2 regions of the Streptomyces polygonati genome follow, and region 2 is predicted to be linked to the other one. Evidence: predicted binding sites of a transcription regulator. Region 2 holds the regulator's gene; the other holds the start of a gene.
What was found. The regulator HspR, encoded in region 2, represses chaperone genes until heat shock. The targets are predictions, from matches to a motif close to TTGAGNNNNNNNNNCTCAA.

Region 1 (15,832 bases), on a different contig from region 2:
CGGCTGGGTGAAGGCCGGGTTGTCCGACTCGTTGTGCCCGCGGCGGCGGTAGCAGATCAGGTCGATCACGACGTCCTTGTTGAACGCCTGCCGGAACTCGAAGGCCAGCCGCGCCACGCGGACCACGGCCTCCGGGTCGTCGCCGTTGACGTGGAAGATCGGCGCCTCGATCATCCGGGCCACGTCGGTGCAGTACATCGAGGAACGCGCCGACTCCGGGGCGGCGGTGAAGCCGACCTGGTTGTTGATCACCACATGCACGGTGCCGCCGGTGCGGTAGCCGCGCAGCTGCGACATGTTGAGCGTCTCGGCGACCACGCCCTGGCCGGCGAAGGCCGCGTCGCCGTGCAGCGCGATCGGCAGCACGGTGAAGTCGGTGCCGGCCTTGTTGATGATGTCCTGCTTGGCGCGGGCGATGCCCTCCACCACCGGGTCGACCGCCTCCAGGTGCGAGGGGTTGGCGGCCAGCGAGACCTTGATCTGCTCGCCGTCCAGGCCGGTGAAGGTGCCCTCGGCGCCCAGGTGGTACTTCACGTCACCGGAGCCGTGCATCGACTTCGGGTCGAGGTTGCCCTCGAACTCGCGGAAGATCTGGGCGTACGACTTGCCGACGATGTTCGCCAGCACGTTGAGACGGCCGCGGTGGGACATGCCGATCACGGTCTCGTCCAGCCGCGACTCGGCGGCGGCGTCGATCACCGCGTCCAGCAGCGGGATGACGGACTCGCCGCCCTCCAGCGAGAAGCGCTTCTGGCCGACGTACTTGGTCTGCAGGAAGGTCTCGAAGGCCTCGGCGGCGTTCAGCCGGCGCAGGATCCGCAGCTGCTCCTCGCGCTCCGGCTTGCCCTGCGGGCGCTCGATGCGGTCCTGGATCCACTTGCGCTGCTTCGGGTCCTGGATGTGCATGAACTCCACGCCGACCGTGCGGCAGTAGGAGTCGCGCAGCACCCCGAGGATGTCGCGCAGCTTCATCAGGGACTTGCCGGCGAAGCCGCCGACCGCGAACTCCCGCTCCAGGTCCCACAAGGTGAGCCCGTGCTCCAGCACGTCCAGGTCGGGGTGCTTGCGCTGGCGGTACTCCAGCGGGTCGGTGTCGGCCATCACATGGCCGCGGACCCGGTAGGAGTGGATCAGCTCGAACACCCGGGCGGCCTTGGTGACATCGTCCTCGTGCCCGGTGTCGATGTCGGTGCGCCAGCGGACCGGCTCGTACGGGATGCGCAGCGCGGCGAACACGTCGTCGAAGAAGTCGTTCTCGCCGAGCAGCAGTTGGTTCATGACGCGCAGGAACTCGCCGGAGGCGGCGCCCTGGATCACCCGGTGGTCGTAGGTGCTGGTCAGCGTCATGACCTTGGAGATGCCCAGCCGGTTCAGGGTGTCCTGGGAGGTGCCCTGGAACTCGGCCGGGTAGTCCATCGATCCGACGCCGAGGATCATCGACTGGCCGGGCATCAGGCGCGGCACCGAGTGCACGGTGCCCAGGCCGCCCGGGTTGGTCAGCGAGGCGGTGACACCGGAGAAGTCGTCCATCGTCAGCTTGCCGGTGCGGGCGCGGCGGACGATGTCCTCGTAGGCCTGCCAGAACTCGAAGAAGTTCAGCGTCTCGGCCTTCTTGATGGCCGCGACGACCAACTGGCGGTCGCCGTTGGGCTTCACCAGGTCGATGGCCAGGCCCAGATTGACGTGCTCCGGCTTGACGAGGGTGGGCTTGCCGTCCTTCTCGGTGAAGGAGTGGTTCATCGACGGCATGGCCTTGAGGGCCTGCACCATCGCGTACCCGATGAGGTGGGTGAAGGAGACCTTGCCGCCGCGGGCGCGCTTGAGGTGGTTGTTGATGACGATGCGGTTGTCGAACAGCAGCTTCACCGGGATGGCCCGCACCGAGGTGGCGGTAGGCAGTTCCAGCGAGGCGTGCATGTTCCGCGCCACGGCGGCGGCCGGGCCGCGCAGGGTGACGTACTCGGTGGCGGAGGCCTCGGCGGGCGCCGCGCCGTTCGAGGCGGCCTTGGCGGCCGGCTCGGCCGGCTTCGCGGCGGCGGGCCGCGCCGGGGCGGCGGGCTCGGCGGGAGCGGGAGCCGGGGCCGGTGCGGGCGCGGCGGTCTCGGCGGCGGGCGGAGCGGGTGGCGCGGACGCCGCGGGCGGAGCGGTGGTCGCCGTCGCGGCGGAGCCGTTCACGGCGGCCGGGGACGCCGGGAGGGTCGCGGCCCGGCCGTTGCCGGAGGCCGCCGACGGGGCCGCCGGGGCGGGGGCGGCGCCCGCGACACCCGCGACAGCGCGTGCGGCGGCGCCGGAGGCACCGCCCTGGCCGGAGGGGGCGGCCGGTGCGGCCGAGCCGTCCGGCTTGTAGTCGGCGAAGAAGTCCCACCAGGCTCGGTCTACCGAGTTCGGGTCCTGGAGGTACTGCTGGTAGATCTCATCGACGAGCCACTCGTTCGGGCCGAAACCCACGGCAGGGCCTTCGCCCTGCCCTTGGTGGTCGGTCGAGACACTAGAGCTATTGGGGGACTGTGACGACACGGCGGCAACCGCCCTCTTCCGCTTCACAAAGATGGTGGACAGCGGAAATAAAGGCTACGCCTTCAGGACCCCTGCTCGCAGGCCTGGGGTCCAGTCGTCGCGCATGTCACACCCACAGCATGGTTTCGGCGCCATTCCTGGCGGGAATGTGGTCCCTATTCAGGGTCTTGACCGGTTTCACGAGGTCACACGAGGTCACACACGTTGTTGCACGGGCTTCTTCGGCCGCGCGCCTGCCAGGCGGCTTGCGTCCATGGTGCACCCATCGGCGTCAATGGTGCGCTGTTGATCCGCCCGGAAGGGTGACGAGTATCCGGCAGCCGCGCGGCGACTCGGCCACCTCGATCCGGCCGCCGTGCAGGTCCACAGCCCAGCGGGCGATGGCCAGCCCCAGCCCCGTACCGCCGTCGCCGCCCGGGTGGGAGCCACGGTGGAAGCGGTCGAAGACGCGCACCCGGTCCGCCTCCGGGATGCCGGGGCCCTCGTCCCGTACATCCAGCTGGAGGCTGCCCGGCGCCGCGCCGCCGCGGGCCCGGACCGTCACCCGGCCACCGGGCGGGCTGTGCTTGACCGCGTTGTCCACCAGATTGGCCACCACCTGGTGCAGCCGCTCGCTGTCCGCGTAGGCGACCAGTTCGGGAGGTGACACATCCAGGTGCAGATGGACGTCGGCGCGCGGCCGGGACCGCGAGCCGGTGGGTTTGGCGCTCTCCATGCCCAGGCTCGCGGTCTTCAGCACCGCCGACAGATACGGCCACACCTCGAAGCGCTTGAGCTCCAGCCGTACCGCCCCGCTGTCCAGCCTCGACAGGTCCAGCAGCTGGCTGACCAGCTTCCCGAGCCGTTCGGTCTGCTGCAGGGCCAGCCGCATCGTCTCGGGGTCGGCGGCCGACACCCCGTCCACCACGTTCTCCAGCACCGCGCGCAGCGCCGCGATGGGGGTCCGCAGCTCGTGCGAGACGTTCGCCACCAGCTCCTTGCGGTGCCGGTCGGCGGCGGCCAGGTCGGCGGCCATCCGGTTGAAGGTCTCGGCCAGCTCGCCCACCTCGTCCCGGCGCACCCGGGCCACCCGGCGGCTGTAGTCGCCGCCCGCCATCGCCCGGGCCACCGCGGTCATCTCGCGCAGCGGCGCGGTCAGATTGGTGGCCACGATCTGGGTGATCAGCAGCGAGGCGATGATCGAGAAGATGGTGATCACCCGCAGCTCGGTGCCCGAGTGGATGGCCACCGTCACCAGCAGGGTGGTGATCAGCACAGACACGATCACCAGCAGCTGCAGGGCCGCCTTGATCGAGCGGAAGGGGTCCCACGGGCGCAGCGCCGCCCAGGCCCGCCGCCGCCAGCCGCTGACGGCCCCGGCGCCGCCGCGGCGGTCCGGGTCGCTCGGGCCGCTCATGGAGCGGGGGTCTCCAGCGCGTAGCCCACCCCGTGCACGGTGCGGATCCGCTCGGCGCCGATCTTGCGGCGCAGCGCCTTGACGTGGCTGTCGACGGTGCGGGTGCCGGAGGCGTCCGCCCAGTCCCAGACCTCGGCGAGCAGCTGCTCCCGGGAGAGGACCGCGCGCGGCTGCTGGGCCAGGCACACCAGCAGCTCGAACTCGGTGGGGGTGAGGTGGATGTCGGAGCCGGCCACCCGGACCCGGCGCTGGGCGTGGTCGATCTCCAGGTCGCCGAGCTGGATGCTGGCGCCGCGCGAGCTGTGGGCCGCGGTGGCGGCGCGCTCCACCCGGCGCAGCAGGACGTGCACCCGGGCGGCCAGCTCCCGCATCGAGAACGGCTTGGTCATGTAGTCGTCGGCGCCGACGCCGAGCCCGACCAGCATGTCCGTCTCGTCGTCCCTGGCGGTCAGCATCAGCACCGGCACCGGGCGGTCGGCCTGCACCCGGCGGCAGACCTCCAGGCCGTCGAAACCGGGCAGCATCACGTCGAGGACCAGCAGGTCCGGCTGCCAGGAGTGGGCCGAGTCCACCGCGGACGGGCCGTCGCCGGCGGTCCGTACCGCGAATCCCTCCGCCTGGAGCCGGGCCGCGATCGCCTGCGTTATCGTCTGGTCGTCCTCGACGACCAGCACCCGGCGCTGCGCGCCCGAAGTCTGCGTGCTGTCCACGTTCCGCCCCACAAGATCGTCCTGATTGCGGCAGCCCCGCGGTGACCTGGGCCGGGCTCCCCGGGCAGCGTACGGGGCGGGGAACCGCCCTGACTATGACGCCTGTGTCGCCTTCACGCCGTGACGGCTACGTGCACCACGTCCGGTACGCCGCGGGCGACCGGGACCTCGATGGTGCGGGCCCGGGAGAAGCCGGCCCCGCGCAGTGCCGCCTCGAACGCGGCCGAGGGCCGGGCCGACCAGACGGCGAGCACTCCACCGGGGTTGAGCCGCTCCCGGCAGGCGGTGAGGCCGCTGGGAGTGTAGAGACTGTCGTTGTTCTCGGTCACTGTCCAGTCCGGCCCGTTGTCGATGTCCAGGCACAGCGCGTCGTACCGCTCCCCGGCCCCGGCCACGTACGCCACCAGGTCGGTCTCCAGCACCCGCACCCGGGGATCGTCCAGGGCGTGCCCGGAATACGGCGCGAGCGGGCCGCCGCGGTGCCACGCCACGACCGCGGTCTCGCGTTCCACCACGTCGATCCGGGCCCACCGGGGCTCGGCCGCGGCCCTCTCCAGCGAGAAGCCGACCCCGAGCCCGCCGATCAGCACGCTCAGCCCGCCGCGCGCCTGGCCGGTACGCCCCTCCTCCAGCGCGTCGAGCGCCGCGTCCACCAGCAGCCGCTCCGACCGCCCGTCGGAGGTGTCCATCAGGAAGCACCCATTGGCGATGATCTCGAACCGCCCCCCGCGCCGCCGCAGCACCACTTCCCCATACGGCCCCTCAGTGCGCTCCAGCACGACGGGGTCGGCGTCGACGTCATACGTACCCGGCATGCCCCCCATTCTGACGGATCGCCCCCGCGCGGCCCGCACAGTTCCCCGCGCCTCTAAAGCCTGGAGTTTCCGTCGCCGGGCGGTGGTCGCTTGCCCAGGGGCGCGGGGAACTGCGCGCTCAGCCCGGCACCGGGCTGAGGCCAGGAGACGACCGCAAGGGGCTCGCCCCATTCGCCCCCCACCGCCGCGTCGCGGCCGATCGCTCAGGGCGAACAGCCACCCGGGAACACCGGCGGAGCCCCCCGCATTGAGTCAGGTGTACTCAACTTGCTTGCAAAGGGAGCGATCATGGCGTTTGAGCCTCGGACCCCCAACCCCCTCACCCTGCCCGTTCTCCCGCTGGACGACGAAGTCGTCCTGCCCGGCATGGTCGTACCCCTCGACCTCACGGACTCCGAGGTCCGTGCCGCCGTAGAGGCCGCGCAGGCGGCACACCGCGGGCCGGGACCGGGGGCGTCAGGGAAGCCCGAGGTGCTGCTGGTGCCGCGGGTGGACGGGAAGTACACCGCGGTCGGCACGCTCGGCACGGTGGAGCAGGTCGGCCGGCTGTCCGACGGCGACCCGGGCGCGGTCATCCGCGGCCGGGCCCGTATCCGGATCGGCGCCGGCACCACCGGCCCCGGCGCGGCCCTGTGGATCGAGGGCACCCTGGTGGAGGAGCCGGCCGTCGGGGAGTCCCCCGGCACCGTCACCGAGCTGATGAAGGAATACAAGGCGCTGGCCACCAGCTGGCTGCGCAAGCGCGGTGCCTGGCAAGTCGTGGACCGCGTCCAGCAGATCGACGACGTGAGCCAGCTCGCCGACAACTCCGGTTACTCCCCGTACCTGACCACCGAGCAGCGCGTCGAGCTGCTGGAGACCACCGACCCGGTGGCCCGGCTGAGGCTGGCCATACAGTGGCTGCGCGACCACCTCGCCGAGCAGGACGTCGCCGAGACCATCCGTAAGGACGTCCAGGAGGGCATGGAGAAGCAGCAGCGCGAGTTCCTGCTCCGCCAGCAGCTGGAGGCCGTCCGCAAGGAGCTCGCCGAGCTCAACGGCGACCCGGAGAACGAGAGCGACGACTACCGCGTCCGCGTCGAGGCCGCCGACCTGCCCGAGAAGGTCCGCGAGGCCGCCCTGAAGGAGGTCGAGAAGCTGGAACGCTCCTCCGACGCCTCCCCCGAGGGCAGCTGGATCCGTACGTGGCTGGACACCGTCCTCGAACTGCCGTGGAACACCACCACCGAGGACACCTACGACGTGGCGGGCGCCCGCGCCGTGCTGGACGCCGACCACGCCGGGCTGGACGACGTGAAGGAGCGCATCACCGAGTACCTGGCCGTCCGCAAGCGCCGGGCCGACCGCGGCCTCGGTGTGGTGGGCGGGCGGCGCGGCGGCGCGGTGCTGGCCCTGGTCGGGCCGCCCGGGGTCGGCAAGACCTCGCTCGGCGAGTCCGTGGCCCGCGCGATGGGCCGCGAGTTCGTCCGGGTGTCGCTCGGCGGCGTCCGCGACGAGGCGGAGATCCGCGGCCACCGCAGGACCTATGTCGGCGCGCTGCCCGGCCGTATCGTACGGGCCATCAAGGAAGCCGGGTCGATGAACCCGGTGGTGCTGCTCGACGAGGTCGACAAGGTGGGCTCCGACTACCGGGGCGACCCGGCCGCCGCCCTGCTGGAGGTCCTCGACCCGGCGCAGAACCACACCTTCCGCGACCACTACCTGGAAGTCGAACTCGACCTGTCCGACGTCGTCTTCCTGGCCACCGCCAACGTGCTGGAAGCCATCCCCGAGCCGCTGCTCGACCGGATGGAGCTGGTGCGGCTGGACGGCTACACCGAGGACGAGAAGGTCGTCATCGCCCGCGACCACCTGCTCCCGCGCCAGCTGGAGCGGGCCGGCCTGGCCGAGGACGAGGTGAGTCTGGCCGAGGACGCGCTGCGCAAGCTCACCGGCGAGTACACCCGCGAGGCGGGGGTGCGGACCCTGGAGCGGACCATCGCCCGGATACTGCGGAAGATCGCGGCGCGGCACGAGCTGGGCGACCAGGAACTGCCGTTCACCGTCGGCGCCGGCGACCTCCGCGCGCTGATCGGCCGGCCGCACCACGTACCGGAGGCGGCCCAGGACCCGGAGGAGCGGCGGACCGCGGTGCCCGGCGTGGCCACCGGTCTGGCGGTCACCGGCGCCGGCGGCGACGTGCTCTACATCGAGGCGTCGCTGGCCGACCCGGAGACCGGCGGCTCGGGACTCCAGCTCACCGGTCAGCTGGGCGACGTGATGAAGGAGTCGGCGCAGATCGCGCTGTCCTTCCTGCGCTCGCACGGCGCGGAGCTGGAACTGCCGGTCGCCGACCTCAAGGACCGCGCCGTCCACCTGCACGTGCCGGCCGGCGCGGTGCCGAAGGACGGCCCGAGCGCGGGTGTGACCATGACGTCCGCGCTGGCGTCGCTGCTGTCCGGGCAGCGGGTGCGCACCGATGTGGCGATGACCGGTGAGGTGTCGCTGACCGGCAGGGTGCTGCCGATCGGCGGGGTCAAGCAGAAGCTGCTGGCCGCGCACCGGGCCGGGATCACCACGGTGATCATCCCGAAGCGCAACGAGGCGGATCTGGACGACGTGCCCGCCGAGGTGCTCGCCGCCCTCGACGTGCACCCGGTCAGTGACGTACGCCAGGTGCTGAAGCTGGCGCTGGAGGCCGCGCAGGCCCCGGCGCAGGAGGTGCCCGTCGCGGCGTGACGCCGCCCGGCTGGAAAGGGGTGCGGGGAATTCTCCCCGCACCCCTTTCGCGTGCGCCGCCCGGGGCATCCCGGACGGTGGCGCAGACCGCTAGCCCGCGGCGTAGGCCTGGACCCGGTCGATCGCGCCGTTGAAGAGGTCCTGGTCACCGGGGAAGACCCCGGAATCGGCGTTCTGCCAGATGGTCTGGTAGCCCCAGCCGGCCGGCAGGGCGCCCACCGTGGTGTTGTAGCGGGCGATCCACAGCGCGTTGGTGGCGGCGAAGGCCGCGCTGTTGCCGGTGCACTGGGTCCACCAGCTGGTGGAGCTGTAGATGGTCGGGTAGCGCCCGGTGCGCGCGTGGTACTCGTTGCTGAACGCGCTGATCCAGCTGACCATGCCGCTCGCGGACAGCCCGTAGCAGGTCGCGCCGTACGGGTTGTACTCGATGTCGAGCGCGCCCGGCAGCGTCCTGCCGTCGGCGGACCAGCCGCCGCCGTGGGCGACGAAGTAGTCGGCCTGGGTCGCGCCGGCCGAGACGTCCGGCAGGGCGAAGTGGTAGGCGCCGCGGATCATGCCGACGTTGTACGAGCCGTTGTACTGCTGGGTGAAGGACGGATTGGTGTAGGAGGTGCCCTCGGTCGCCTTGACGTAGGCGAACTTCGCGCCGTTGGACCAGGCGCCGGCCCAGTCGACGGCGCCCTGGTAGTTGGAGACGTCCATACCGGGCGTCTGGCTGGCCAGCGGGGTGGCCACCGGGTCGCCGCTCAGCCGCCCGGAGCCCTCGTGGGCGCGGATGGTGGAGCCCATCCAGTCGAGGTCGGGGTGGGTCATATGACCGCCGGCGGTCGCCTGGGCGGTCCCCGGGGCGGCCAGGATCAGGGCGAGCAGGGTGGTGAACAGACCGGTCAGCAGAGCGATCCTGGTCCGGGCCGAGCCGGTGCGGTGCACGACGGAGAGATCTCCGTGGGACATGCGTGCCTCCAGATGGCGGGGTGGGGGACGCGGCATGGCTTTGAAAGGGCCATGACAGGTCCGACGGTACGGGTGAGCGCTACGCGCGTGGAAGAGTGCCTGGAACCGCCGATGGTCTACTCCTGCGAAATACTTGGCGTGCTGCGGAAACCACCGTGTGTGAAGAAAAGTTTCAGCTGTTGAAAGCGGGGAGTCTGTGACCGACACGAACGGCGCCGCGCCGGGCGGGCCGCGGGGAGCCGGGCGGGCCCCGGCGCCGACGGTGGAAAACCCGGCTCGCCGGGAGACGCCGGGGACGCCGGGGGGCCCGGCGAACCCGGAAAATCCGGCGGAGCCCGGGAGCCCCGGGAGCCCCGGGAACGGCGCGAGCGCTGAGAGCGCTGAGAACGCCCCGAATCCTGTGAGCCCCGGGAGGGCTGAGAGCGCCCCGAACTCCGGGAGCGCCGGGAGCGCCGGGAGCGCTGAGAGCGCTGAGAGCGCCCCGAATCCTGTGAGCCCCGGAAGCCCCGGGAGCGCCGGGAGCGCCCCGAATCCTGTGAACTCCGAGAGCGCCGACGACACGGTCGTCGTCGGCGCGGGCAGGGACTGGGCCACCGAGGCGCTGGAACGCGAACTGTCCGTGCTCTTCCGCCGGGCCAGGGCGGCCTCCGGGGAACTGGCCCGGGCGGTGCATCCCGAACTGGAACCGGCCGCGTACGGGCTGCTGGTCCGGCTGGCGGAGGCCGAGCCGGAGCGGGCCACCGACCTGGCCGGCTACTTCGGGGTCGGCAAGGCCACGATGAGCCGTCAACTGCGGGCCCTGGAAGAGCTGGGGCTGGTCGCCCGCGAGCCCGACCCCGCCGACGGCCGCGCCTTCCTGATGCGCCTCACCGCCGAGGGCCGCGGCCGCTTCACCGATGTCCGCACTGCCCGCCGGGAGCGCTACCTGCGCCAGTTGGCCGCCTGGGACAACGCCGAGATCGCCGAACTGTCCCGGCTGCTGCACCGGCTGAACGGCCTTCAGTTCGGCGAGAGCGCCCCCACGTAACCCTCCGGCCGGCCCGAGGGGTCAGAACTCCACCAGCACCGCCGTCGCGTCGTCGTACGGCTTCCCGCGCGGTACGGCCGTGCCCGCCGGATCGGCGTCCTCCCGGGCCCGGACCCGGGCGATCAGCGCCTGCGGGCCCGCCTTGCGCAGCAGCGCGAACAGGCCCGGCCAGTCGTCGGTGCCGAAGACCTCCACCCCGCGTGCGGCGCCGTCGGTGACCGCCGCCAGTGACCGCAACGCCGCGGCCGGGGTGCGGCCGGTGACCGCGCGGGCCGCCACCGCCGGGTCCGCCGCCGCGGTGAAGAAGCCGTCCTCCTGATTGCGCAGCGGCGCCACCCGCAGGCCCGCCGCCCGCAACCGCTCGATACGGTCGTCCAGCACCGGCGTCACCGTGCCGTCCGCCGCCTCCAGCAGTAGCGCCGAGTCGGACAGCACCAGGTGCTCGACCTCCGCCCCGCCCCAGCGCACCACGACCGCTGTGGCCTGCGGAGTCAGCGGGTGAGAAAGATCACAGGTGTCGCGATGGGCGTCGGCGGTGCGGGAGATGGCCGCCGACAAGCACTGCCGCAGCGTCAGGTCCGCCCGGGTTACGGTCAGTTCGAGCAGCGCCCCGCCGAGCCGGGCGGTGAACCACGGCACCGAGTGCATACAGCCGCCGTTGTCGGCCGGCGGTGTCACGCCGTCCAGCAGCACCAGCGCGCCGCCCTGCCCGGCGGCGGGCAGCGCCACGGACACGAAATCCTCGTTGGGTACGTCGGGCCTGCCGGCCTCGGTCGCCGTCTCGATCCGCATCCGGCCAGTCTGCCCCACCCGGCGCCGGGATCAGGGAAGCCGGTGCCACGCGGCGGAGCTGCGGAGTTCGTACGGACTTGGTCCGGACCACAAGATCATCGGAGCTGCGGGTGTGCATCCTGCCAAAGCTCGACGCCGGACGCCAGCGGCCCCCGTGCCGGCCGAGGGGGTGCGGGGGATTCGAGGGGGAGGGGTCGCGTGCCCGACTTGTCGGTCAACTCACGTGTGCGATTCACTCGTTCGGGTGTCCGGGGGAGGGACGCCTGGCCCCCCTCCCGGCAGGACTGCAAGGGTCGGAAGGACTGCTGCATATTCCCGGGGGACACTCCGGGCCCGGGCGATACGTGATTGCGAGCACCGACATTGCGTGAAGGACGTCACCCGCGACGCGAGCGGCGGGTCAGGCGGCGCATGCTCGCCGCCCTGCTCGTCAGCGCCGCCGCGCTCCTCGCGGCCGCCACCCCCGGTGTGGCCCTCGCCGTGCACGACCTGTCCACCGCGCAGGACCGGGCGGACGCGGCCCAACGGGCGGCCCGCGCCGTCGTGCTGGCCCGCGACCTCGCCGACGAGCGGGACGACGCGGCGATCCGGGCCGGCGGCGGCCCCGCGGCCAAGGACCGGCTGACCGCCGACCGCTCCCGCGCGGACCGCCAGGCCCAGGACGTACTGGCCGGCGCGCCCGCCGAGGTGCGCGCCGCACTGGCCGGGCTGCCCGCGGTCCGCCGGACCGCCGACACCGCCGCGGACTCCGCCGCCGACACGGCGGCGGACACGGACAGCGGGGCCGGCACGACCGCCGGCGCCGGCAAGGACGGCGCACAGGCCGTCATGGCCGCCTACCAGCCGCTGATCGACGCGCTCGGCCGGCTCTCCGGCCCGGACACCGCGCCGCTCGGCCGGGCGGTGGACGCCGCCGCCCGCCAGCGCGGGCTGCTGGTCGGCGCGCTCGCCGCCGACGGCGGGCAGCAGGGGCCGGTGGCGGCGGCGCAGACCGCCCGCTTCCAGGAGCAGGCCGCGCTCGCCGAGTTCCGGGCCACCGCGCCCGCCGCCCTGCGTGCCCGCTACGACCGGACGGTGATGGGCGCCGACGTCACCGGGGCCGAGCGCGACCTCGCCCAACTCCTGGGCGGGCCGAAACTCACCGCCGCCGACCGCGCCCTGGGCGCCGACGCGACCCAGGAGGCGCTCACCGCCCGGCTCGACCTGATGCGCACCGTGGAGGCCGCCACGGCCGCCGACGAGGCCCAACAGGCCGCCGACCACCGCGACCACGAGGTCACCGTCCTCGAACTGCGCGCCGCGCTGGCCGCGTTGTGCCTGATCCTGCTGGTCGGCGTGCTCGTCAGCCTCTTCCGCGGCCTCACCCGGCCGCTGGCCGCCCTGCACCGCTGGTCCCGTACGGACCCGGAGAGCGGCGAGGGCGCCAAGGTGATCGGCGCCGACGAGTTCGCCGCCGTCGCCCGCCGGGTCAACGCGCTCACCCACGAGGCGCAGGCGCTGCGCTCCCGGGTGCACGAACTCAGCTCCGACCGGGCCTCGTTGTCCCAGGCGCACAACGGGCTGATCGCCGAGCGCGAAGGACTGCTGCGCACCCGGGACGACCTGCTGCGCAGCCGCGAGGAGCTCGGCGGCAGGCTCGCCGAGGCGACCGCGCGCAACGCGGCCCAGATCACCTACGTCAATCTGGGTCTGCGCACCCTCGGCCTGGTGGAGCGCCAACTCACCCTGATCGAGGCGCTGGAGGACCGCGAGCAGGACCCGGAGCGGCTCGACCACCTGTTCAAGCTCGACCATCTCGCCACCCGGATGCGCCGCAACAGCGAGAATCTGCTGGTGCTCAGCGGCACCGAGCACAGCCACGGCGCCACCGCGCGCCCGATCGCGCTGATCGACGTGGCCCGGGCCGCGATCTCCGAGATCGAACGCTATGAGCGGGTCCGGATCCAGACGATGCCCGACGCCCGGGTGGCCGGCCGGGCCGCCGACGACGTCAGCCACCTGATCGCCGAACTCCTCGACAACGCCACCGGGTTCTCCGCGCCGACCTCCCCCGTCCAGCTGTCCGGCTGGCTGCTCGAGAACGGCGAGGTGATGCTCTCGGTCGAGGACTCGGGCATCGGAGTGCCGGACGAGCGGCTGAACGAACTCAACGAACTGCTGGCCGACCCCGACCCGGCGCCTCCCGGGGCCGCGGCCGGCATGGGCCTGTACGTGGTGGCCCGGCTCGCCCACCGGCACGGCCTGCGCGTCCAGTTGCGCCCCCAGTCGGCCGGCGGCACCACGGCCGTCGTTGTCCTGCCGCAGCTGCTGCTGCCCGCGATCGACCCCTACGAGCCGCCGACCACCCCGCTGGAGGCCGCGCTGGCGGGCGCCCACCCGGCCGGTCCCACCGGCCCGACCGGCCCCACCCGCAGGTCGGCCGCCGCCCCGGGCGCCGACCCGGCCGCGCTCCCCGTCCGTACGCCCCTGGCCCAAGCGCCCGCGTCCCCAGCCCTCACGCCGACGGCGCCCGCGACCGCCCCGGTACCCGCCGCCGTCCAGCACGACCGGGCCGCGCCGGAGGCCGGCGCCGGCGCCGAAGGGCTGACCCCCAAGGGGCTGCCGCAGCGGGTGCCGCGCAGCACCGGGCTCGGCGACGTCCTCGTCCACGAGCCGCGCCGACCGCGTGGCGGACCGGTCGACGCCGCCGAACTGCGGCGCAAACTCGGCGGGTTGCAGCGGGGACTGCACGCCGGCCGGCGTGACGCCGAGCACGAGATCACCACCGGCACCGGCCCGATGTCCGCGCGGTCCGGGGTCGCCGCCCAGCCGCCGGACGAGTGGCCCGCCCGGCCCGTGGCCCGGCACGCGGCCCCCCCGCCGCCGGAGCAGCCGGGAACACCGCCGGAGCGGCGGCGCGTGCCGGAGGAGGCGGCCGGACCGCCACCGGCCGGCGGAACTCAGGGGGACGCGGGGGAAGCACACGCAGGCCCAGCAGAAACCGCCGAGGAGGCGACCCGTTGAACGCGGTCCGCACGTACACCAGTGATCTCAGCCACGAAGCGCGCAACATCCAGTGGCTGTTGCAGAACTTCGTGGAGGAAGTGCCCGGCGTCCACTCGGTCGCCGTGGTCTCCTCCGACGGCCTGCTGCTGCTCACCTCGAACACCGAGCCGCCCGCCGCCGGACCGGGAGCCGATCCGGGAGCCGCGCCGACCGTCCCGGGGCAGGGCGGCGCGGCGGCCCGGCCCGGCGCCGACAGCCGGATGGACCTGGCCGCGGTGGTGTCGGGCCTGGCCTCCCTCACCGTGGGCGCTGCCCGGCTGATGGACGGCGGCAGCGTCCGGCAGACCACCGTGGCCATGGCCGACGGCATGCTGTTCGTGACCGCCATCAGCGACGGCTCGCTGCTGGGCGTGCACGCCACCGCCGACGCCGACATCAGTGTGATCGGCTATCACATGGCGCTGTTCGTCGGCCGGGTCGGCCATGTGCTGACCCCCGCACTGCGCACCGAACTGCGCCACGCGATGGAGAGTGCGAGCTGATGACGCCGCTGCCCCATCGCGGAGCCGACCGCCGGACCTCCAGGGTGCGGCCGTACGCTCTGACCGGTGGTCGTACCCAGTTCGGGCACGTGCTGCTCGTGGAGACCTTCGTCGCTACGATCGACGCGGCGGAGGAACAGCCGGCCCTCACGAGGGGAAGCTGGACCGAGCGGGTCATGCCAGAATTCCGAGCGATCGTCGAACTGTGCCGCAGAATGCGGTCGGTGGCCGAGATCTCCGCGCTGCTACGGATGCCGCTGGGCGTCGTCCGGGTCCTGATCAGCGATCTGGCCGACCAGGGAAGAATCCGTGTGTACGGCACCGGGCACGGGCCCGGCAGACCGGACCGCGCACTGCTCGAAAGGGTGCTCAGTGGACTTCGCAGGCTTTGACCAGCAGGAAGGCCTGCAGGACTGGCAGACCGAGCGTGGTCGCGCCCCGGTCTCCACCAAGATCGTCGTGGCCGGCGGCTTCGGCGTGGGCAAGACCACCTTCGTCGGCGCCGTCTCCGAGATCACCCCGCTGACCACCGAGGCGGTGATGACGCAGGCCAGCGAGGCGGTGGACGACCTGGCCGCCACCCCGGACAAGACCACGACCACGGTCGCGATGGACTTCGGCCGGATCACCCTCGACCAGGACCTGGTGCTCTATGTCTTCGGCACCCCGGGGCAGCAGCGGTTCTGGTTCATGTGGGACGACCTGGTGCGCGGCGCGATAGGCGCGGTGGTGCTCGCCGACACCCGCCGGCTCGCGGACTGCTTCCCGGCGCTGGACTACTTCGAGGGCACCGGCCTGCCCTACACCGTCGCGGTCAACCAGTTCGAGGGCACCGCCGCGTACACCTCCGACGACGTGCGCGAGGCGCTGGCCGTTCCGTCCCACATCCCGGTGCTGATGATCGACGCCCGGCAGCGGTACTCGGTGGTGGAGGCGCTGCTGGCGCTGGTCGCCCACGCGCTGAACGAACAGCCCCTGTAGTCACTCCTGTTGCTCCCGATAATCTGCCGTTATCCATCGCGATGGCGATGAACCGCCGTAATCACGACTGCCAGATAGCGAGCCGCTGTGCGCAAGATACTCATCGTCGGAGCCGGTCAGGCCGGGCTCCAACTCGCCCTGGGTCTCCAGTCCCAGGGCTATGACGTCACCGTCATGTCCAACCGCACGGCCGATGAGGTTCGGGGCGGCCGGGTGATGTCCACCCAGTGCATGTTCACCACCGCCCTCCAGCACGAGCGCGACCTGGGCCTGAACTTCTGGGAGGACCAGGCACCCCGCACCGAGGGCCTCGGCGTCTCGGTCTCCGCCCCCGACGCGTCGCGCCCGATCGACTGGGTGGGCCGGCTGAACGGCTACGCGCAGTCCGTCGACCA
Region 2 (15,832 bases):
GAGGCGGACTCGAAGTCGCCTTCGCGCTGGGCGCGCTCGATCCGGGTGTCGATGTCGTCGAGGCGTTCCTTGAGCTCACCGACCCGGTTGAGGCCCTGCTTCTCCTTCTCCCAGCGGGCGGTCAGGCCGCGCAGCTCCTCCTCGCGGTCGGCGAGGTCCTTGCGCAGCTTGTCCAGCCGCTGGACGGAGGCGGGGTCGGTCTCGTTCTTGAGCGCCATCTCCTCCATCAGCAGCCGGTCCACCGCGCGCCGCAGCTCGTCGATCTCGACCGGCGAGGAGTCGATCTCCATCCGGAGCCGGGACGCGGCCTCGTCCACCAGGTCGATGGCCTTGTCGGGCAGGAAGCGGGCGGTGATGTAGCGGTCGGAGAGGGTGGCGGCGGCCACCAGCGCCGAGTCCGCGATCTGCACCTTGTGGTGGGCCTCGTAGCGCCCCTTGAGGCCGCGCAGGATCGCGACCGTGTCCTCCACGCTCGGCTCGGCGACCAGCACCTGCTGGAAGCGCCGCTCCAGCGCGGGGTCCTTCTCGATCCGCTCGCGGTACTCGTCCAGCGTGGTGGCGCCGACCATCCGCAGCTCGCCGCGGGCCAGCATCGGCTTGAGCATGTTGCCGGCGTCCATCGCGGAATCGCCGCCGGCGCCCGCGCCGACCACGGTGTGCAGCTCGTCGATGAAGGTGATGATCTGCCCGCCGCTGTCCTTGATCTCGGCGAGTACGGCCTTCAGCCGCTCCTCGAACTCGCCGCGGTACTTCGCGCCGGCCACCATCGCGCCGAGGTCGAGCGAGACCAGCCGCTTGTTGCGCAGGCTCTCGGGCACATCGCCCTTGACGATCCGCTGGGCCAGGCCCTCCACCACGGCGGTCTTGCCGACGCCGGGCTCGCCGATCAGCACCGGGTTGTTCTTGGTGCGGCGCGACAGCACCTGGACGACCCGGCGGATCTCCTGGTCGCGGCCGATCACCGGGTCGAGCTTGCCCTCGCGGGCCGCGGCCGTGAAGTCCGTGCCGTACTTCTCCAGCGCCTTGTAGGTGCCTTCGGGATCCTCGCTGGTCACGCGCTGCCCTCCCCTGGCCGTCTCGAAGGCCGACAGCAGCGCCTTGGCCTTCGCGCCCTGTGCGGCCAGCAGCTCCCCGGACGGGCCGCCCTTGACGGCGATCCCGATCAGCAGGTGCTCGGTCGAAAGGTACGCGTCACCGAGCTCCTTGGCGCGCTGCGAGGCGTCGGCGATGACCGCCAGCAGGTCGCGGTTGGCCTGCGGCGGGGCGACGGTGGAGCCCTGCACCTTGGGCAGCGCCGCCACCAGGCGCTCGGCGCCGGTGCGCAGGGCCGCCGGGTCGGCGCCCACGGCCGTCAGCAGGTCGAGGATGTTCTCGTTCTCCGCGCCGCTCAACAGGGCGAGCAGCAGATGCGCGGGCGTCAGGTCCGGGTTTCCCTCGGCGACGGCCCGGGTATTGGCGGCGTTCAGCGCTTCCCGGCTCTTGTTGGTCAGCTCGGCGTCCACGGGGGTGGCATCCTCCTCGTACGGTGAACCTGCCTGTAGCAACATGCAGTAAGTTGAGTCTATGCCACTCAAGGCAGTTTCGGGGGAAGTTGGCGGGAAGTCGGGGGTGCGGGCCGGGAAGCAGCGAGGGAAGTCGGCCCCCGCGGCCACCGGTGGTCGCGGGGGGCCGGGCGCGGCCTGCCGCCGGGGGCCGCTCGCGGTGGCGGTCGACTGTGCCGGATTTTGTGTGATCGTTGAAGAACGCGCAGCGACGATGCAAGAATGCGGCCACAACTCCATTGGAGATCAACGGAGTTGCTCACACACGCTTCCGCACGACCCCGCTTCGCGTCGCGTCTCGCACCTCCGCAGCCGTATTCCGTACGTCGCCCCGCAGGCCGGCCCGCAGGCTCGCCCCGCGGCCCCGTACGCCCATACCTGCGGGCGCCCGTACCCTCCCGTACGTCCTCCCCGCTCGTGACCCGCTCATGAAACCGCTCGTGAGGATTCCCATGACCGCTGCGCACCCCATGGACCCGTCCGGTGCCGCCGTCCACGCGGACGGCGACGCACTGCGCGAGGCGGGGGCCGCCTGCCCGGTGCTGCTGCCCGGCGGCGTACCCGGGATGATCGTCTCCCGGCACAAGGAGCTGCGCGACTTCCTGGCCGATCCCAAGGTCGCCAAGAACGCCCGGCACTTCGCCGCCTACCAGCGCGGCGAGATTCCCGCCGCCTGGCAGCTCAACGCCTTCGCCCTGGTCAACGGCATGACGACGGCCGACGGCGACGACCACCGGCGGCTGCGGGGACTGGCCACCAAGGCGTTCACCCCGCGCCGGGTCGCCGCGATGCGCCCCTGGATCGAGGAGCTCACCGGCGTCCTGCTGGCCGCGCTGCCCGGCCACCGGGACGCCGACGGCGTGGTGGACCTGCGCCGGCACTTCGCCTACCCGCTGCCCATGGGCGTGATCTGCGAGCTGCTCGGCGTGGACGTCCGCCACCGCGACGGACTGCACCAGCTCACCCACACCATGGTCAGCACCTCCAGCGGCGCCGCCGAGGCGATGGCCGCGCAGGCCGGTATCCACGCGGTCCTCGGGCAGGTCGTCGCCGACCGCCGCGCCGCGCCCGGCGAGGACCTCACCAGCGCGCTGATCGCGGCCCGCGACGACGACCTGGACGGCGGCGCGGAGCGCCTGAGCGACGAGGAACTCATCGGCACCCTGCTGCTGATGATCGTGGCCGGCCACGAGACCACGCTCAATCTGATCACCAACGCGGTCCGGGCCCTGTGCGGCCACCCCGAGCAGCTCGCCCTGGTCCTGGCCGGGGAGGCGTCCTGGGACGCGGTGGTCGAGGAGACGCTGCGCTGGGACAGCCCGGTGGCCAACTTCCCCTTCCGCTATCCGACCACCGACATCGAGGTGGGCGGGGTCACCGTGCCGCGCGGCACCCCGGTGCTCGCCGGGTATGTCGCCGCCGGGCGCGACCCGCGCGAATACGGCCCGGACGCCGACCGGTTCGACATCACCCGGCCCGCCACCCGGCACCTGGCCTTCGGGCACGGCGCCCACTACTGCCTGGGCGCGCCGCTGGCCCGGCTGGAGGCGGTGATCACGCTGCGCGAGCTGTACGCGGCCTATCCGGGGCTGCGCCTGGCGGTCCCGGACGCGTCGCTGCCACCCCTGGCGGGATTCATCGGCAACAGCGTGTCGAAGCTGCCGGTGCGGCTGGAGTGACGGGAGAGGTCCCGCGGCTACCGTCGCCCGCATGGCCCTTCTCGACCCCCGCTCGCCCGACCCCGGCTATCTCGCCTTCTGGCGCGAGTACCACCTGTGCACCTTGACCACCCCGCGCCGGGACGGCACCCCGCATGTCGTCCCGGTCGGCGTCACCTACGACCCGGCGGCCGGGCTGGCCCGGGTCATCACCGGCCGCGGCAGCGCCAAGGCCGCCCATGTCCGCGCCGCCGGCCCCACCGGGGCGCCGGTCGCGGTCTGCCAGGTCGAACGCGGCAGGTGGGCCACCCTCGAAGGCCTCGCCACCGTCTCGGCGGACCCGGCGCGGATCGCCGACGCGGTCGGCCGCTACGCCGAGCGCTACGGCCGTGTCCCCGCGCCCAACCCGGAGCGGATCGTCATCGAGATCGCCCTCACCCGGGCGATGGGCAACGCCTGACGCCCGGCCTCGACAGGCCCGCGGGGCCGGCCCGGGGGCTCGCGGCGGCTACCGGCTACTCGCTCGACCGCTTGATGGGCCGCCACACCACCAGCGCGCTGGTGTGCTGGACGTCCTGGTACGGGACCAGGTCCCGGCGGTAGGAGGCGTGCACCGCCGCCTCCCGCTGCTGGATGACGGCGGCGGCGCCCTCGACGGCGGCGGTGAGCTCGGCGACCCGGGCCTGGAGCGCGGCGACCTGATTCTCCAGCTCGATGATCCGCTTGATCCCGGCCAGATTGATGCCCTCGTCCTGCGACAGGCGCTGCACCTCGCGGAGCTGCTCGATGTCGCGGGCCGAGTAGCGACGGCCCCGGCCGGCCGTACGGTCCGGGCAGACCAGACCCAGGCGGTCGTACTGCCGCAGGGTCTGGGGGTGGAGCCCGGACAGTTCGGCCGCCACCGAGATGACGTAGACCGGGGACTCCTCGGTCAGCTGATAGGGGTTACGGCCCATTCCGCGGGGTCCGCGGACCCCGCCTCCGTCGACCGTCATCGCTTCACGCTCCCTTAGCGGCCTTGAAAAGCTCCGCCCGCGGATCGGCGTCCGCGGTGGCATCCCGATAGGACTCCAGCGCGTCGAGGGCCTTGCCCTCGGTCTTGTCCGGCACCGCCACCTCGACGGTGACGAGCAGATCGCCCCGGGAGCCGTCCTTGCGCACCGCGCCCTTGCCGCGGGCGCGCAGCGTACGGCCGTTGGGGGTGCCCGGGGGCAGCTTGAGGGTGACCGCGGGCCCGCCGAGGGTGGGCACCTTGATCTCCCCGCCGAGGGCCGCCTCGACGAAACTGACCGGCACGGTGACCGTGAGGTTGGCCTCCTTGCGGCCGAACACCGGGTGCTTCCCCACGTGCACGACCACGTACAGATCGCCGGCCGGACCGCCGCGCTCGCCGGGGGCGCCCTTGGCACGCAGCCTGATCCGCTGCCCGTCGGTGACACCGGCGGGGATCCGGACCTGCATGGTGCGCGAGCTCTTCGCCCGGCCGCTGCCGTGGCAGACCTCGCAGGGATTCTCCGCGATGAGGCCGCGGCCCTTGCAGTCCACGCACGGGTCGGTGAGCGAGAAGCCGCCACCACCGCCGCGCGAGACCTGCCCGGTGCCGACACAGGTCGGGCACACCCGCGGCGTGCCGTTCTTGTCGCCGGTGCCCGAACACGCCTTGCAGGGCGCCTGCGAGGACATCCGCAGCGGGACCGTGGCCCCGTCCACCGCCTCGTTGAAGCTCAGCGTGACCTCGGACTCGATGTCCTGGCCGCGGCGAGGCTGCACCCGGGTGGTGCCGCCCCGGTTGAACAGGCCGCCGAACACATCGCCCAGGCCGCCGCCGAAGCCGCCGCCCTGACCGGTGCCCGTGCCGCCGCCGGGGGCCTGGGGGCCGCCTCCGAAGAGGTCTCCCAGGTCGAAGTTGAAGCCGCCGTTGCCGCCGGCTCCCGGCCCCGGGCGGAATCCGCCGTTGCCGAACAGCGCGCGGCCCTCGTCGTACTCCTTGCGCCGCTTGGTGTCGGACAGCACGTCGTTGGCCTCGGAGATCTCCTTGAAGCGCTCCTCGGCCTTCGCGTCGCCCTTGTTGGCGTCCGGGTGGAACTCGCGGGCGAGCTTCCGGTACGCCTTCTTGATCTCCGCTTCGGTGGCGTCCTTGGGGACGCCGAGGACCTTGTACAGGTCCTTCTCCAACAGGTCCCTACTGATGCTCATCCCCGACGTCCCTCCTCTCCGTCCATCACGGCCGCGGCCCGGTCCATCACCGCTCGGTCCCGCACCGCCGCCGCCCGGTCACCCCTCGTCGGGGCCACCGGTCTCCTCGCCGTAGGCGTCGTCGGCGTCGTCCTTGCTCTTGCCCAGCTCGGCGCCGCCGGACTCCTCCTTGCCGGGGGCACCCGGCTGCGGTTCGGCGACCGCGACCCTGGCGGGCCGCAGATTGCGCTCCCCGAGGCGGTACCCCGGCTGGAGGATCTGCACGCATGTGGTCTGCGTGACATCCGGCGAGTAACTGTGCATCAGCGCCTCGTGCACCAGCGGGTCGAAGGGCTCGCCCTCCTTGCCGAACTGCTGCAGCCCCAGCTTGGCGGCGACCGTCTCCAGTGACTCGGCGACCGACTTGAAGCCGCCCACCAGCTCGCCGTGCTCCCGCGCCCGGCCGATGTCGTCGAGCACCGGGAGCAGTTCGGTCAGCAGGCTGGCGACCGCGACCTCCTTGACGGCGACCCGGTCGCGCTCCACCCGCCGGCGGTAGTTCTGGTACTCGGCCTGGAGGCGCTGCAGGTCCGCGGTGCGCTCGGTGAGCGCGGTGCGTACCTGGTCCAGCTGCGCCCGCAGCGCCGTCAGTTCCTTAGCGTCCCCGCCCGGGGCCGCCGGGCCACCCTCCTCGGCGGTCCCGGCGTCCTTGGCGGCTGCGGCCTTCTCGGTGGCCTCGGAGGTGGGGACGTCGGGCTCCTCGAAGCCCTTCGGCTCCTCCGTCACGCGGCACCGTCCCTCTTGTTGCCGTTCTCGTCGTCGACGATCTCGGCGTCCACCACGTCGTCGTCCGCCGGGGCCTGCTCACCGGCCGGGCCGCCGTTGGGGCCGCCCGCGGCCGCGCCGGCGCCCTCGGCGCCCGCGTTGGCGTACAGGGCCTGGCCCAGCTTCTGGCTGACGGCCGCGACCCGCTCGGTGGCCTCGCGGATCGACGCGGTGTTGCCGTCCTCCGCCGACTCGTTCTTCAGCTTCTCCTTGAGGTCCGCGATCGCGGTCTCGACCTCGGACTTGACGTCCTCGGGGAGCTTCTCCTTGTTGTCCGCGATGAACTTCTCGGTCTGGTAGACGAGCTGCTCGCCCTGGTTGCGGGTCTCGGCGGCCTCGCGGCGCTTGTGGTCCTCGTCCGCGTACTGCTCGGCCTCCTGGCGCATCCGGTCGACCTCGTCCTTGGGCAGCGAGGAGCCGCCCGTGACGGTCATCCGCTGCTCCTTGCCGGTGCCCAGGTCCTTCGCGCCCACGTGCATGATGCCGTTGGCGTCGATGTCGAAGGTGACCTCGATCTGGGGCATCCCGCGCGGGGCCGGCGGCAGGCCGGTCAGCTCGAACATACCGAGCTTCTTGTTGTACGCGGCGATCTCGCGCTCGCCCTGGTAGACCTGGATCTGCACCGACGGCTGGTTGTCCTCGGCCGTGGTGAAGATCTCGGAGCGCTTGGTCGGGATCGTGGTGTTGCGCTCGATCAGCTTGGTCATGATGCCGCCCTTGGTCTCGATACCGAGGGACAGCGGGGTGACGTCGAGCAGCAGGACGTCCTTGACCTCGCCCTTGAGCACACCGGCCTGCAGGGACGCGCCGATGGCGACGACCTCGTCCGGGTTCACGCCCTTGTTGGCGTCCTTGCCGCCGGTCAGCTCGCGCACCAGCTCGGCGACCGCGGGCATCCGGGTGGAGCCGCCGACCAGGACCACGTGGTCGATCTCGGACAGCTGGATGCCGGCGTCCTTGATGACGTTGTGGAACGGGGTCTTGCAGCGCTCCAGCAGGTCCGAGGTCAGCTGCTGGAACTGGGCGCGGGTGAGCTTCTCGTCCAGGTGCAGCGGGCCCTCGGAGGAGGCGGTGATGTACGGCAGGTTGATCGAGGTCTCGGTGGACGAGGACAGCTCGATCTTGGCCTTCTCCGCGGCCTCACGCAGGCGCTGGAGGGCCATCTTGTCGCGGCCCAGGTCCACGCCGTGGCCGGACTGGAACTGCTTGACCAGGTAGTCCACCACCCGCTGGTCCCAGTCGTCACCACCGAGGTGGTTGTCACCATTGGTGGCCTTGACCTCGACCACGCCGTCACCGATCTCCAGCAGCGACACGTCGAAGGTGCCGCCGCCGAGGTCGAAGACCAGGATCGTCTGGTCGTCCTTGTCCAGGCCGTACGCCAGCGCGGCGGCGGTCGGCTCGTTGACGATCCGCAGGACGTTCAGACCGGCGATCTCGCCGGCCTCCTTGGTGGCCTGGCGCTCGGAGTCGTTGAAGTACGCGGGGACGGTGATCACCGCGTCGGTGACCTTCTCCCCGAGATACGACTCGGCGTCCCGCTTCAGCTTCTGCAGGATGAAGGCGCTCATCTGCTGCGGGTTGAAGTCCTTGCCGTCGAGATTGATCCGCCAGTCGGTGCCCATGTGGCGCTTGACGGAGCGGACCGTCCTGTCGACGTTGGTGACAGCCTGGCGCTTGGCGACCTCGCCGACGAGCACCTCGCCGTTCTTGGCGAAGGCGACGACGGACGGCGTGGTCCTGGCGCCCTCTGCGTTGGTGATGACGGTGGGCTCGCCGCCTTCGAGAACGCTGACGACGGAATTAGTCGTGCCCAGGTCGATGCCGACCGCACGTGCCATGGTTAATCCTCCAGCTGACAGCACTTGAGTGGAACTGGCTCAAGAATGCATCAGCCGGGATCTTCTGTCAACAGAGGTGAGTCGGGGCCACTCAACTTAGCCGCGCGGGTCGGACGCAGGTGGCACATCGCGGCGAGGGCACCCCGCGATCCAGCGTACGACCGCCGGCCACGAGGCCCGTTCTCCCCGGCGGCGGCTTCATGGACCCCGGGGCTCCCCGCGGCCGACTCCGCGACACAGATCACCGGGCGGAAGCTTTATGGGCCCCGGATTCCCGGGTAACCTCAGCCGAGACCGGAGTAAGTTACCGCTTAGTACGTTTCAGCTGGCGCAGGCCCGAGGAGCCCTCATGCAACTCGCCGCGATCATCGTGTCGCTGGTCCTCACCGCGGTCGGCGTCGCGCTGATCAGCCTCGCCTTCGGGCAGATCTACCGGTTCGTCCGGCTCGGCCAGCCCGTCCCGGCCGGCAGCCGCACCGACGACCCGGTGGCGCGCACGAAGACGCTGGCCAAGGAGTTCGTCGGCCACACCCGGATGAACAAGTGGGGCGTCATCGGCGTCGCCCACTGGTTCGTGGCGGTCGGCTTCCTGACCCTGGGGCTGACCATCGTCAACGCCTACGGCCAGCTCTTCCGGGCCGACTGGATCCTGCCGGTGATCGGCACCTGGCCGCCGTACGAGGTGTACGTCGAGTTCATCGCGCTCTTCACCACCCTGGGCATCCTCGTCCTGATCGCGGTCCGGCTGCTGGACCTGCCGTCCCGGGCCGGCCGCAAGTCGCGGTTCGCGGGCTCCACGGCCTGGCAGGCGTACTTCGTCGAGTACGTCATCCTGGTGATCGGCCTCGCCATCCTCACCCTGCGCGGCCTTGAGGGCGCCCTGCACGGGGTGAACCACTACGAGGCCTCGTACTGGGTCTCCTATCCGCTGGTGGCCGGCTTCCGTGGCCTGAGCACCGGCACCCTCCAGACGCTGGTCTACCTCACCGCGATGATCAAGCTCGGCGTCACCATGGCCTGGGCGATCACGGTCGGCCTCAACACCGATATGAGCGTGGCCTGGCACCGCTTCCTGGCCTTCCCCAACATCTGGTTCAAGCGGAACGCCGCAGGCCCGGTGGCACTCGGCCCGCTCCAGCCGATGACCTCCGGCGGCGTACCGATCGACTTCGAGGACCCGGGCGAGGACGACGTCTTCGGCGTCTCCCAGGTCGAGCAGTTCTCCTGGAAGGGCATCCTCGACTTCTCCACCTGCACCGAGTGCGGGCGCTGCCAGTCGCAGTGCCCGGCCTGGAACACCGGCAAACCGCTGTCCCCGAAGCTGCTGATCATGTCGCTGCGCGACCACGCGCACGCCAAGGCGCCCTATCTGCTGGCCGGCGGCGGCAAGACGGCGGAGGGCGAGGAGAAGGCGACCGCCGAGCAGCTCGCCGCCGTCCCGGCGGCGGCGCTGGCCGAGGCCGAGCGCCCCCTGATCGGCACGGTCGAGGAGAACGGCGTCATCGACCCCGACGTCCTGTGGTCCTGCACCACCTGCGGCGCGTGTGTCGAGCAGTGCCCGGTGGACATCGAGCACGTCGACCACATCGTGGACATGCGCCGCTACCAGGTGATGATCGAGTCGGCCTTCCCGTCCGAGGCCGGCACGATGCTGAAGAACCTGGAGAAGAAGGGCAACCCCTGGGGCCTGCCGAAGAAGCAGCGCCTGGCCTGGGTGAAGGAAGTCGATTTCGAAGTCCCGATCGTCGGCGAGGACATCGAGGACCTCACCGAGGTCGAGTACCTCTACTGGGTCGGCTGCGCCGGCTCCCTGGAAGACCGGGCGAAGAAGACCACCAAGGCCTTCGCCGAGCTGCTGCACACCGCGGGCGTGAAGTTCGCGATCATGGGCGGCGAGGAGAACTGCACGGGCGACTCCGCCCGCCGGCTCGGCAACGAGTTCCTCTTCCAGCAGCTCGGCATGGAGAACGTGGCCATGCTCAACATGGCCTTCGGCGAAGACGACGACGACCCCGCCACCCGGAAGCCCGCCGCGTCGAAGAAGATCGTCGCCACCTGCCCGCACTGCTTCAACACCATCGCCAACGAGTATCCACAGCTCGGCGGGCAGTACGAGGTCATCCACCACACTCAGCTCCTCCAGCAGCTGGTGGACGACGGAAGGCTCGTCCCCGTCACGCCGGTCGAGGGCCTGATCACCTACCACGACCCCTGCTACCTGGGGCGGCACAACAAGATCTACTCCCCGCCGCGCGAGATCATCGCCAAGGTGCCGGGGCTGAGGAACGAGGAGATGCACCGCCACAAGGAGCGCGGCTTCTGCTGCGGCGCGGGCGGCGCCCGGATGTGGATGGAGGAGCGGATCGGCAAGCGCGTCAACAACGAGCGGGTGGAAGAGGCGCTCTCCCTCAACCCGGACATCGTCTCCACCGCCTGCCCGTTCTGCCTGGTGATGCTGTCCGACTCGGTCAACGGCAAGAAGAGCGAGGGGACGGCGAAGGAGTCGCTCCAGGTGGTGGACGTGGCGCAGCTGCTGCTGGATTCGGTGCGGGTGCGGGTGCCGGTAGGGGTGGGGGCTGTCGCGGAGGCGGAGGCTGGCCCGGAGGCGACGGCGGAGGCGGAGGCGGCGTCAGGGTCGGCGCCGGACGCCGAGGCGGGCCCGGGTGGGGCTTCGGGTACGGACACGGGCGCGGGCGCGGGCACGGACGCCGGCTCGGCGGCGGACGCGGATCCCGAGGTCCCGGCGGGTCCGGGTCCCGCGTAAGGCGCGAGGCGTACGGCCCGGGGGCGGTAAGGGGCTGCTTCCAGGGCGGGCGCTCCTTACCGGCCCCGTGCCGTACGCCTGTGTGCGCGGTGCCTCCCGGACGTGTCACAGCTTGGATGCAAAGGGCTGCGGCGCTTCCGGCGAAGGTACGGGACCGGTGCGTACCGGGTACGTTCGAAGACGTGGCAGGTTTCAAGGGACGACAGGGCAACGGCGGGCAGCAGGGCGGCCACCCGCCCCGGTACGAGCAGCAGGGGCCGCCGCCCGGGCCGTACGGAGCACCGGGTCGCGGTCAGGGCCAGGGCTACGGTCCAGGCCGGCCGCAGGGCCGGGGCCAAGGCCAGGCGCACAGCCCGGCGCCTTCCGGCGAGCCGGAGTACTTCACCCCCGCCCCCGGCTACGACGACGCCCCCGGCGGCACCCGGGCCTTCACCCTCGGCGGCGACGCGGCCCTCGCCGGCGGCCCCGACGCCTACTACGGCGACGACCACGTGGCCACCTACCGCGCCGGCCAGTCCGCCACCCCGCCCGTCGGCCCCCGCCTGCACTGGAAGGACCTGCTGCGCGGCATCGTGCTGCACCCGGGCCGCACCTTCTGGCAGATGCGGGACCACAGCGTCTGGGCCCCGGCGCTCATCGTCACCTTCGTCTACGGTCTGCTCGCCGTCTTCGGCTTCGACGCGGCCCGTAGCGACATCCTCGGCAGCACCCTGTCCACCAGCGTCCCCTGGGTGCTGACCACGGGCGTCGCGGTCGTGCTCTGCGGCTTCACGCTCAGCGCGGTCACCAACACGCTGGCCCGCCAGCTCGGCGGCGACGGCGCCTGGGCCCCCACCATCGGCCTGGCGATGATCATCAGCTCGCTGACCGACGCCCCGCGCCTGCTCTTCGCGATCTTCCTCGGCGGCGGCAACAGCTTCGTCCAGCTGCTGGGCTGGCTGACCTGGCTGGGCTGCGCGTGGCTGCTCACCTCCATGGTGGGCAAGTCGCACGACCTGCCCTGGCTCAAGGCGCTCGGCGCGGCCTCGATCCAGCTGGTGGCGCTGCTGATCCTGTTCAAACTCCCGCTGATCTAGGGTCTGTCTCCGGGATCGGCGTCAGGTCTGCCAGGAACGTACAAGACGCGCGGCGGCGCGGCGGGCGAGGCTCGGTGACCATGAGCACCGAAACCGCCCTTGAAACGTCGCCCGTCCGCTTCGACACGAAGATCGCCGTACTGCTGCGGGAGGGCCTGGAGCCCTGGCAGCGCCTGAACGTGACCGCGTTCCTGGTCAGCGGGCTGGGCTCACAGCTGCCCGAGGTGATCGGAAGCCCGTACGAGGACGCGGACGGCACGCCGTACCTGCCGATGTTCCGCCAGCCGGTACTCGTCTTCGAGGGCACGAAGGAGATCCTCACCGCCGCGCACACCCGGGCACTGTCCCGGGCGCTGCCGCGAGCGGTCTTCACCGCGGACCTCTTCACCACCGGCCACGACGACGCCAACCGCGCGGCGGTCCGGGCCGTACCCCGCGACCAGTTGGACCTGGTGGGCCTCACCGTCTACGGCTCGCGCAACGCGGTGGACAAGGTGCTCAAGGGCGCGCGCATGCACCCCTGAGCCGGTCGCGGCCCGCCGCCGGATCAGACCTGGGTGCGATGGAAGTTGAGGAACGAACGGGAGGCCGTCGGCCCGCGCTGCCCCTGGTAGCGGGAGCCGTAGTGCGGCGATCCGTACGGGAACTCGGCCGGCGAGCTGAGCCGGAAGAGGCAGAGCTGGCCGATCTTCATCCCGGGCCACAATTTGATCGGCAGCGTCGCCACGTTCGACAGCTCCAGCGTCACATGCCCGGAGAACCCCGGATCGATGAAGCCCGCCGTCGAGTGCGTCAGCAGCCCCAGCCGCCCCAGGCTCGACTTCCCCTCCAGTCGCGAGGCGATGTCGTCCGCCAGCGTGATGACCTCGTACGTGGACGCCAGTACGAACTCCCCCGGATGCAGAATGAACGCGTCATCCCCGTCCGGCTCCACCAGCCGCGTCAGATCCGCCTGTTCGACCGCCGGGTCGATATGCGGATAGCGGTGGTTCTCGAACACCCGGAAGAACCGGTCGAGCCGCACATCGATGCTCGACGGCTGCACCATCGACGCCTCGTACGGGTCAACGCGCACGCGCCCGCTGTCGATTTCGGCCCGGATGTCCTTGTCTGAGAGAAGCACGCCCCCGAGACTAACGCGGCCCCACCGGGGGCCGCGCCACCCTCCCCCCGCTCCCCTACTTCTCCGCACTCCCCGACACCGGCACGGCATGCCGCAGCCGCGCACACCGAGGACACCTCAACAACCGCCCCGGCCCCAGCCGATCCGCCCCGAGCTGCTGCATCGGAAACGTCCCCGTACTGAACACATGCCCCTCCGCACAACGAACAACAGTGCGCTCCATGAAGTCCCTTCCCCAACTCCGCGTGGCAGACAAACCCACACATTAGGGGATCCCCCAGCCTCCACCCCACACCCACACACCGCACCCCCAACCTACCCCCGCTTCCCCCTCCCCCCGACCCCCCATCCCATGCGGTAGAGTGTCCCCGAACCACCCTTCCGGGCCCGGTTTCACGCGGATGTAGTTTAATGGTAGAACATGAGCTTCCCAAGCTCAGAGCGCGGGTTCGATTCCCGTCATCCGCTCCAAAGAAAAGGCCTCAGGTTAATAACCTGGGGCTTTTGTGCTGCCCGAGCCAATTCAAGAATTTATGCCGGAGTCAGCGGGCGCTCTTCATATCCTGACTACCATCCGCGTCCAACCATCAGCCAACCGACGAGCGCAAAACGATGGGCTCTCCGCCGAGCGCCCCCGCCTCAAAGCGGGTTGCGCTCAAGGGGAGTCGCCGCTGGGCCGGGCTCGCGGCGTGCCTCGGTCAAGGACGCGGGATGGGCTGGCGGCGGGCTGCGGGAGAACGGCGTGGTGCTCGGCCCAGTCAGCTCGCGCGGCGATGAGTTGGGGGCGTATCTCGTGGTCGAGTCGGTCGGCCTGCGCCCGTAGCTTGGCGGCGAGATCGGCGAGATCGGCGGGGTCCAGGTCGTTGATCCAGAAGTCCTCGATGATGGCGAGGTTGACGACGGGGACGCGGGGGTCGGGGTCCTCGGCGTAGGGGTTGCAGTCGATGCTGCCCCGGAAGATGTGCGCTTCACCCAGCTGGGCGCCTTCGCCGCCGAAGGCTGGTGAGCGGACCCGCATCGTCTGGCCGTCGAAGCGAGTCCAGTGGTTGATGTCCGCCAAGCGGATCTGGAGCCGGTCGAGCGGTACGCCGCTCTCGCTGGGATCCTCCTCGGCCCACGCGGGCAGGTAGCCCGTGGCCGAAAAGCCCGGCGTCGTGGCGATCGTCCACCGCCGGCCGCCGGAAGCGGGCGCATAGGCAGTACCGGCTGACTGCTCGGCGGCCGATCCGTCAGTGGCGGAGCCGACACGACGACGGTCCGCCGCCGTCGCGGTCATAGTCTCGGCGCCCTTCATCGGGCACCGCCAGATTGCTCATCGCCAGCGCAGTCGGAGACGACCGCCCACAGCAGCTTCCCGACCCCGTCGCGCCGGCTCACTCCCCACCGCCCGCCAGTCAGAGCGTCGACAAGACCAAGGCCACGGCCGGACTCCGCGTCCACGTCCGCCGAGAGCTTCCGCAGGAACGGCCGCGTCTCGTCGGCGTCGTGCACCTCGATCCGCACCCCGCCGGGAGTGCGCTCGTACCGTGTCTCGATCAGACGATCGCCTGGCGTGCGGGCATGGCGCAGCGCATTGGTGAACAGTTCCGACAGCACCAGTTCGGCGAGGTCGGACACTGCACCCTGGCCCCAACCGTCCAACTCCCGACGCAACTCCGCTCTGGCCTCGGCCACATGGCGAGGAGCGGGCCTCCACCTTCGCACCAGGACCGTCCGGCCCTCGCTGTCGCCGAAACCGCCGCTGCCGCCCTTGGACGGTCCCGGGCCCGACGAGCCGTCGGAGGGCGTCTCCGGCGCTAATTCATTCCGCTCTTCATCGATCACAGGCATAGGATGACGCCGGAATGTCGCCCCACGTGATGGCATTGAAGACGTCGAAACGACGTCATCGAAGGCGTCATTCCAGCGTCAATACTGCCGACCAGGAAGCCACGTGATCACATGAGTACCCCCAACAGCGCCCTGCGGGCCGCCCGCATGGGCCTGCTCATGTCGCAGGACGACTTCGCCCGCGCCCTGCGAGAGGCAGGCACACGCGTCGGCCAGCCCAACGACGCGTCGAAACGCCTCGTCCAGCGCTGGGAAGCCGGCGTCTCCATCTCCCCCCGGCCCGCCTACGCCCGGGCCCTGGAATCCGTGACCGGCCTGCCCATAGAAGTACTCGGCTTCACACCCGCCATGCTCCAGGCCCGCGTCTCCGCCGACGGCAACGGCGGCCACGACGTGGAGAACTCGTCGGCCGGAATAGCAGCCGTCCACGGAACACCGACCACCCAGCCGGCCCCCCGGGGCAACTACTCCGGCGTATGGCTGTCCCGGTACGAGTACGTCTCCTCGGGCCGCGATGACACGGTCTTCACCGGCCTCCACTACGTCGTCGTCCTCCAGCACGGCAACCGGCTGACCGTACGCAGCCTCCCCGGCTCCTCCGACTCCCCGCTCACCATGGACCTCACCGTGGACGGCAACGTCGTCACCGGCACCTGGGTCGAACAGACCGCAGAAGACGGCTACTACCGCGGAGCCCGCTACCACGGTGCCGTCCAGATGCTCGCCGAACCCACCGGCCGCCGCATCGTGGGCAAGTGGGTCGGCTTCGGCAAGGAGATGGACGTCAACACCGGCCCCTGGGAACTCGTCTTCCAGGACGCCTCCACCAACAAAGCCACCCTCGACCACTACAACCGCCGCCCCGAGTGACACCCACGACCTCCCAGGAACGCCCGAGCCCGAAGGAGCGGCGGCGAACCGGGTGTTCCGCTGAGGGCGACGAAGGCCCGGTTCGCCGCCCACCCTTCGAACCAGCACCCGGGAGGCTGTACCGCACCG

Region 1: lon (endopeptidase La) is a predicted target of HspR. The motif match lies at 5,686-5,704, and genes of this name have one in related genera.

The regions. Positions count from the first base shown of each region.
Region 1 is NZ_JBHSBB010000010.1:158,665-174,496, reverse strand. Features, by position in the region: gene ACFO3J_RS13430 (multifunctional oxoglutarate decarboxylase/oxoglutarate dehydrogenase thiamine pyrophosphate-binding subunit/dihydrolipoyllysine-residue succinyltransferase subunit) at 1-2,517, opposite strand, end outside; gene ACFO3J_RS13425 (HAMP domain-containing sensor histidine kinase) at 2,789-3,913, opposite strand; gene ACFO3J_RS13420 (response regulator transcription factor) at 3,910-4,623, opposite strand; gene ACFO3J_RS13415 (spermidine synthase) at 4,737-5,438, opposite strand; gene lon (endopeptidase La) at 5,727-8,156, shown strand; gene ACFO3J_RS13405 (lysozyme) at 8,247-9,110, opposite strand; gene ACFO3J_RS13400 (MarR family winged helix-turn-helix transcriptional regulator) at 9,646-10,137, shown strand; gene ACFO3J_RS13395 (hypothetical protein) at 10,159-10,929, opposite strand; gene ACFO3J_RS13390 (sensor histidine kinase) at 11,341-13,932, shown strand; gene ACFO3J_RS13385 (roadblock/LC7 domain-containing protein) at 13,929-14,456, shown strand; gene ACFO3J_RS13380 (DUF742 domain-containing protein) at 14,456-14,848, shown strand; gene ACFO3J_RS13375 (GTP-binding protein) at 14,829-15,437, shown strand; gene ACFO3J_RS13370 (styrene monooxygenase/indole monooxygenase family protein) at 15,525-15,832, shown strand, end outside.
Region 2 is NZ_JBHSBB010000014.1:749,078-764,909, reverse strand. Features, by position in the region: gene clpB (ATP-dependent chaperone ClpB) at 1-1,502, opposite strand, end outside; gene ACFO3J_RS23865 (cytochrome P450 family protein) at 1,994-3,220, shown strand; gene ACFO3J_RS23860 (pyridoxamine 5'-phosphate oxidase family protein) at 3,252-3,659, shown strand; gene ACFO3J_RS23855 (heat shock protein transcriptional repressor HspR) at 3,715-4,194, opposite strand; gene dnaJ (molecular chaperone DnaJ) at 4,199-5,395, opposite strand; gene grpE (nucleotide exchange factor GrpE) at 5,474-6,160, opposite strand; gene dnaK (molecular chaperone DnaK) at 6,157-8,040, opposite strand; gene ACFO3J_RS23835 ((Fe-S)-binding protein) at 8,390-10,804, shown strand; gene ACFO3J_RS23830 (Yip1 family protein) at 10,987-11,880, shown strand; gene ACFO3J_RS23825 (DUF2000 family protein) at 11,961-12,404, shown strand; gene dcd (dCTP deaminase) at 12,428-13,003, opposite strand; tRNA gene ACFO3J_RS23815 (tRNA-Gly) at 13,401-13,474, shown strand; gene ACFO3J_RS23810 (DUF6907 domain-containing protein) at 13,659-14,279, opposite strand; gene ACFO3J_RS23805 (ATP-binding protein) at 14,294-14,827, opposite strand; gene ACFO3J_RS23800 (helix-turn-helix domain-containing protein) at 14,945-15,703, shown strand.